DNA from 3 places in the Rothia sp. LK2588 genome. Region 2 is predicted to be linked to each of the others. Evidence: riboswitches for the same ligand, from Rfam matches in the RefSeq annotation. Region 2 holds a riboswitch; each other region holds the start of a gene.
The links. Region 2 has a riboswitch for S-adenosylmethionine ahead of VVR12_RS09275 (O-acetylhomoserine aminocarboxypropyltransferase/cysteine synthase family protein). Riboswitches for the same ligand answer to the same signal wherever they lie in the genome.
Positions count from the first base shown of each region.

Region 1: it holds a riboswitch for S-adenosylmethionine, as region 2 does, so the genes downstream of both, VVR12_RS08180 (LLM class flavin-dependent oxidoreductase) here and VVR12_RS09275 (O-acetylhomoserine aminocarboxypropyltransferase/cysteine synthase family protein) in region 2, are expected to answer to the same signal.
Region 3: it holds a riboswitch for S-adenosylmethionine, as region 2 does, so the genes downstream of both, VVR12_RS05365 (hypothetical protein) here and VVR12_RS09275 (O-acetylhomoserine aminocarboxypropyltransferase/cysteine synthase family protein) in region 2, are expected to answer to the same signal.

Region 1 is NZ_JAYWLS010000003.1:244,720-246,976, reverse strand. It holds gene VVR12_RS08180 (LLM class flavin-dependent oxidoreductase) at 11-1,483, opposite strand; SAM riboswitch class IV at 1,614-1,720, opposite strand; gene VVR12_RS08175 (DUF559 domain-containing protein) at 1,803-2,257, opposite strand, start outside.
Region 2 is NZ_JAYWLS010000004.1:130,251-132,507, reverse strand. It holds gene VVR12_RS09280 (S9 family peptidase) at 1-773, opposite strand, end outside; SAM riboswitch class IV at 1,072-1,185, shown strand; gene VVR12_RS09275 (O-acetylhomoserine aminocarboxypropyltransferase/cysteine synthase family protein) at 1,295-2,257, shown strand, end outside.
Region 3 is NZ_JAYWLS010000002.1:223,149-225,405, forward strand. It holds gene purM (phosphoribosylformylglycinamidine cyclo-ligase) at 1-697, shown strand, start outside; SAM riboswitch class IV at 805-921, shown strand; gene VVR12_RS05365 (hypothetical protein) at 938-1,324, shown strand; gene VVR12_RS05370 (DUF3073 domain-containing protein) at 1,407-1,619, opposite strand; gene VVR12_RS05375 (Sir2 family NAD-dependent protein deacetylase) at 1,803-2,257, opposite strand, start outside.

The DNA.
Region 1 (2,257 bases), on a different contig from region 2:
GCGAGGAGGATCAGGCGGCCTCTGGCTGCTCCTCATAGGCCTGATTCGCCAGCTTCAAGAAGTCCCGGGCGGGAGTGTCTGCCGCCGAGGCCTTCCCCGCGTAAGTGCCGCGGTATCGTGCGGCCGGGTGACGTTCGTCCACCGCGGTGCGGCCTGCGCCGTAGAGGTTCTCGCGCAGGGTCGAGCCCTCGTAGGCGGTACGGTAGCGACCGCGCTTCTGCAGCTCGGGCACCACGTACTCGACGAAATCTTCGAAGGATCCTGGGGAGACGTGGTAGGCCAGGTTGATGCCGTCGAGGCCGCCTTCGTCTACCCAGCGCTCCAACTCGTCGGCCACGGTCTGCGGGGAACCGACGATCACCTCGCCCATTCCACCGGTGGCGCAATGCTCGGCGATATTGCGGCGGGTCCACTCGTTTTCCTGATCCATCATGGTGAACGGGGTGAGGAACGACTGGATCGCCTCAGTCTTCACGTACTTGATCGCCTCGTCTTCGCTGAACTGGGAGAGGTCCACTCCCGACCAACCACCGATGATGCCCTGGGACGACTCGAGGTCTTGATATTTCTTGTATTCCTCGTACTTGGCCTGGGCTTTTTCGTCGGTTTCATCGACGATCACCGACAGCATCGCCAAGATCTTGACGTCGTCGCGTTTGCGGCCCGTTTTCTCGACCTTGTCGCGGATGCGGTCGGTCAAGAAGCGCGTCAGGTGCGGGCGCAGCGCGGTGATGAAGATGGCCTCGGCGTGTTTCGCCGAGAAGTCCTGACCACGGGAGGACGCCCCGGCCTGGAAGATCACGGGAGTGCGTTGCGGGGATGGCTCGCTCAACGCGATGCCCGGCACCTGAAAGTGCTTGCCCTTGTGCAGGATGGGGTGGACCTTGGTGGGGTCTGCGAACACGCCGTTTTCGCGGTCGCGCCGCACCGCGCCGTCCTCCCACGAGCCTTCCCAGAGCTTGTAGCATACGTCGAGGAACTCATCGGCGATCTCGTAGCGCTCGTTGTGTTCAATCTGGCCGGGCAGGCCCTGGTTCTCGGCGGCGGACTGCAGGTACGAGGTGACCACGTTGAAGCCGACGCGGCCGCCGGTCAGGTGGTCCAGCGTGGAGTAGGCGCGGGCCAAGGTGTAGGGCTGGTTGTAGGTCACCGCGGACGTCACCCCGAATCCCAGGTGTTCGGTCACCGCCGCCATTGCCGAAATCTGCATGAACGGGTCCCCCACCGGCACCTGGGCGCCGTCTTTGAGCACGGGCGCCACCGAGTCTTTGTAGACGTCGTAGACGCCCACGACGTCGGCGATGAACACGGCATCGAACAATCCCTTTTCGCAGACTTTCGCAAGGTCAGTCCAGTAGGCGAGGGTGTTGTATTCGTCGGCTCGGTTGCGCGGGTGCCGCCAGAGACCGAAGCTCTGGTGGCTCGTGGTGGTCATGTCAAAAGCGTTGACGACAATGCGTTTCTTGTCTTGGGCTTCAGCCATTTGAAAACCTTTCGCGTCGGGTGCCTAGCACCGGAGAGGTGGCATGCCCGAAGAGTTCGCCGGCGGTGCGCGATAGCTTTCAGAGAGGCTGGGCGATGGCGCAGTTGCCGGTTTTCGGGAGGCGCTCATCGCGCCGTACTTGCCTAGGATTAGGGGCCTGATCGTCATCTGGGGCACCCCACTACGGAAGAGGGTTGCCGCCCAACTAGCCAGAGCTTCACGTTGGGTCTCGTGATCTGGTTTCGAGTGTATTGCCTCGTTTTCGAGGCTGGCTAGTATGTTTCGGCTTGTGAACTGTGTGCAGTTTTATGACGGTCGGTTACCTGCACCGCGGCACGCCCGCCCGCTCCAAGATCGTGCGGAGTATCTCCGGATACCCCTGGACGTCCCGCCAGCGCACGCGGATCACCCGCCACCCGGCCGCCTCTAAATCCCGTTGCCGGCGGTGTTCGGCGTGACGCCTCCCTATCGGTTCCCCGCGAGAGCCGGAGTAAGTTTGCTCGCCATCCACCTCGAGGATGACCCGGGCACCCTCCCAGAGAAAGTCGGGGCGGTACCGGTGGCCGTTGCACCAGACGTCCTTCTGTTCGGCGGGCGGCGCCAAGCCGAGTTCGTGCATCGTCCATCGCGCCAGCGTTGCGGCGGGTGACTCCGCGAAGGGGCTCATGACCTCGGCCACCGCGCGGCAGGTGCGGCAGCCGCGGCCGGTGACGCGCTCCAGGGCGTCGCGGAGCTCCTGCACCGTGCAGAACCCCTGCGACAGCATGAAGTCAG
Region 2 (2,257 bases):
GTGATCACCAGGTGCGTGCGGTCCTCCGACAGTGCCGCCTCCAGCCACAGGGCGGCGTCCTGTTCGGTGTAGATCACTCGATCGTTTTCGGCGGTGGGCTGGCCGACCTCGTGGACCCGGATCTCGTAGGGGCGCCAGGAATCGTCGACCACCGTGTAGACGATGTGGGTGGCGTCGGGGGTGAAGAAGGCCCCGGCGAAAATGTCTTCGATGCGGTCGGGCAGCAGCTGGCCGGTCTGCAGGTCCATGACGTACTGGGTGTAGCGTTCGTCGCCGGTGTCGTCTACCGAGAAGGTCAGACGCTGCCCGTCGAGGGAAGGATCAAAGGAGCCCAACGAGAAGAAGGAGAGGTCGCGGGCGAACTCGTTGCAGTCCAAGAGCACCTGCTCACCCTCGAGCGGCACCCCGGCCTCGATGAACGGGGGAGTAAAGCGTTCCTGAACGCTGCCCTCTTCGGCGGCGGCCACGCGGCACATGACCGGGTACTGTTCACCCTCGACCGTACGGGAGTAGTACCACCACTGGCCGATACGGGTGGGCACCGACAGATCCGTCTCTTGCACCCGGCCCTTGATCTCCTCGAAAATGGTCTGCCGCAACTCATCCTGCGCGGCGGTCTGAGCCGTGGTGAATTCGTTCTCGGCCTTCAGGTACTCGATGACCTCCGGGTTTTCCTTGTCGCGGAGCCACTCGAAGGGGTCTGAAAAGGAATCTCCGTGATGGCTACGCTCAGTCGGGATCGAATGGGGGCGAGGAGGAACAACGGGGGTCATTAGGCAGTCTCCTTCATGGACGGTCATGACAAATCTGCGAGCGCGGGAGCAATACCCTGGCCTGAACCTCGACCTGAGCGTTTCACTCACCAGCTCTAGTGTAGTTTCGCTACACCTGTTGTGCACTGAGGACGTTTGGCCTACTCATACGAAACTAACGCGAGCTCATCATGCAAACCTGGAGTGACGATGGCCACCCGAGGCTAGATGAAGAAATATGAACAGCGAATTTCACGCCGGCGCAATAAAGTTTAATCTCTTGCTCGCCGCTCTACCGGGCTGGATAAGATGAGTTTTAGGTCATGAGAGCCAGCGAAAAGCCCCAGCTTGCTGGCCGGCAACCCTCCACTCGCGGTGGGGTGCCCTGGGTGAAGACCAGGCGTAATGCAAAAGTATTGCGCAAGCGCGGGACCGATGCCCCCAGCCTTTGCGTCTGCTGGAAGTAGTGCATCCATCAAGCTCCTCTCCGGTACACCCGAGGTGTGAGGCATGCGGCCCCAACGAGTTCACTGGGAGCAACGATGAACACTCAACCTCAGACCACCGTCCCGAACCCCGAGAACCCCTCGGGTTGGCGATTCGAGACTCAACAGATCCACGCCGGTCAAAGCCCCGATCCGGCAACCGGTGCCCGGGCCCTGCCAATCTACCAGACGACGTCCTTCGTTTTTGACGACTCCGAGCAGGCGGCGCAACGTTTCGCTTTGAAGGAATTGGGACCTATTTATACCCGCATCAATAACCCCACTCAGGAGGCCGTCGAAAACCGTATCGCTGCCCTCGAAGGCGGTGTCGGTGCCCTGTTGCTGGCCTCGGGTCAGGCCGCGACTACCTTCGCGATCCTCAACATCGCAGGCGCCGGTGATCACATCGTCGCCTCTCCGTCGCTCTACGGAGGCTCGTACAACCTGCTGAAGTACACCCTGAAGAACCTAGGCATCGAGGTCACCTTCGTGCACGACCCTGGCAACATCGACGACTGGAAGAACGCGGTGCGCCCGAACACCAAGGCGTTCTTCGGGGAAACCCTGCCGAACCCGCGCGGGGACGTGCTCGATATCGAGCCGATTGCCGCCGTCGCGCACGCCGCCGGGGTGCCGCTCATCGTCGACAACACCATCCCCACCCCGTTCCTACTGAACCCCATCGCGTTCGGCGCCGACGTGGTGGTGCACTCGGCCACCAAGTACTTGGGCGGTCACGGCACCTCCGTGGGCGGCGTGATCGTGGACGCCGGCACCTTCGACTACACGCGGGACCCCGAGAAGTATCCGCAATTCAATACTCCCGATGAGGGATACAACGGGTTGGTCTACGGTCGCGATCTCGGCGCGGAGGGAGTGTTCGGGGTCAACCTCTCCTACATCCTGAAGGCGCGCGTCTCGTTGCTACGCGACCTGGGGTCGTCTATCTCGCCGACCAACGCCTTCAATATCGCCATCGGCCTGGAGACCCTCTCGCTGCGGGTCGAACGCCACATCGAA
Region 3 (2,257 bases), on a different contig from region 2:
TCTGCTGGCCGAGAACGAGTACGACGTCGCCGGCGCCGCAACCGGCATCGTCGAGGCGGACGAGCTCCTCGGCCCCGACCGTGTGCGCGCGGGCGACGTGTTGATTGGCATGGCCTCCTCCGGCATTCACTCCAACGGTTACTCGCTGGTACGCAAGGTCATCAACGTGGCCGGTTGGGGCCTGGACCGCCAGGTGGACGAGCTGGGCCGCACCCTTGGCGAAGAACTGCTCGAACCGACCCGCATCTACACCGCCGATTGCCTGGATCTCATCGAGGCCTTCCCGGTCAACGGCGAAGACGGCAAGACCGGCGCCGGCATCCGCGGCTTCTCGCACGTGACCGGTGGCGGCTTGGCGGCTAACCTGGCCCGCGTTCTGCCCGTGGGCACCGTGGGCGTGGTGGACCGTTCGACCTGGGAGGTTCCGGCGATCTTCCGCCTGATCGGCGAGCTCGGTTCGGTGCCCCAGGCAGACCTCGAGCGCACGCTGAACCTGGGCGTGGGTATGATCGCCGTGGTGGATCCCTCGGTGGCGGACGCCGCGGTCAAGCGCCTGAACGATCGTGGACTGACCTCGTGGATCCTGGGCACCGTAGCCGAGGACGACGGCACCCATGCCCAGAGCCCCGATTACGTTCAGGGCGCCAAGGGCGTGGACGGCGGCGCGGCGGTGCTGCTCAACCAGTACGCCGGCTAACCCCTCCTCTTCAGATCGGCGAGTTCCCGATTTTTGCACGTTTTCCCTGCGCACAGCCGGGAATTCGCACAAAAATCGGGAACTCGCTGTGTTAAGATAATTTCCACGATCCAGAAGACCAACCTCAAGGCTCACAGCTGGTTGGCTGGCAACCGCGTTTCGCGCACGGTGCCCCTGTGAGAAGATCGGCCACCCGCGCAACCGTGCCGGTGGAAGTTTGCGAATTTCAAGGAGCTCATCATGAGCAATCTTCCGTCCACCCCCGAACCCCAGGTTTTCGGTAGCCTTCTCAGCTGCGGCTGCGATGTGTATTGGCCCGGTTACGAGGTACACCACATTCACGCCCGCCTGGCAGCCAAGAGCGATAGCTGGACGCCGGTGTTTCACATGGAGGCTCGCGGCAACTTCATCACGCTCCAGTTAAGCGGAGAGCGGTTAGAGATGTGGCATCATCACCCGGGGCATGTATCTCAGGCGGTGAAGCACTTCAACTCGCTCCCCCGAGACTCGGAGACCACGGTGGAGTACTGCCCGGAGTTTCGCCTGTTGTCGTTCTCAACGGGGGTGAATCGACGGGTGCTGTACCTGGCTCACGCCGCCGACCAGCGTCCTGCATCATCCAAGTAAGGTAAAACAAAACAGCCCGGGCAGAGATGCCTGGGCTGTTCTGTTGTCAATGGTTCAGACGGCTCCGGTTGCGGTGTGCCGGTTAGTCGTCGCCCCGGTAGTCGTCGGCGTATTTATCGATGTACTCCGAGTAGTCGTCCTCTTGCTCGTAACGAGGAGTAGAGGATGCCTGAGATGAACTCTTACGGGTACTACTAAGCTCGCGTTCGAGCGCGCTGTAGTCTGTCTCGGGGCTGAAGTACTTCATCTCCCGAGCCTGCCTTGTTGCTTTAGCCTTTTGACGGCCGCGCCCCATGGCGTGACCCCCTCTTTATCCGTCGTGTCCCCGAAGCCAGCGTGCTAGAGCACAGTTAGCCCCTGGAATGCTTACAAGTGTTTCGTTTCTTAAGGGTACAGGTTTTTTGTGTATTATGCAGACTCGCATCCCACGTCGTGATAAATCGCGGGAAAAATCACCTCAACTGCGCGAGCGCAACCCTCACACGAGCTGCGCGAGCGCCGCCGCCACCTCGGTACGCCAGAGGTAGGTGGCGCGGGTGTCGGCGCGTCCGGGGCCGCCGTTGATCACGCCGATCGGCTTCCCCGCCTTCTGCGCGTTGAGCGCCAGCTTGAAACCGCTCATCACCGCCACCGACGAACCCACGATCAACAGGGACGCCGCGTCCCGCTCCATCTGCGCCACCGCCGCCTTGCGCTCGGCGGGAACGGACTCACCGAAGTAGACCACGTCGGGTTTGAGCCGGGTCGAACCGCACACCTCGCAGCCGACCATCTGGAAGTCGCGAATGAACGAGTCGTCGAGTTCGACATCGCCGTCGGGGTTGACCTGCAGCTCCTCGGATTCCAACCGCTCCAGGTACCCCGGGTTCACCTCGGCCATGCGCAGGTCCATGTGACCGCGCGCCTCGAGATGACCGCACATCAGGCAGATCA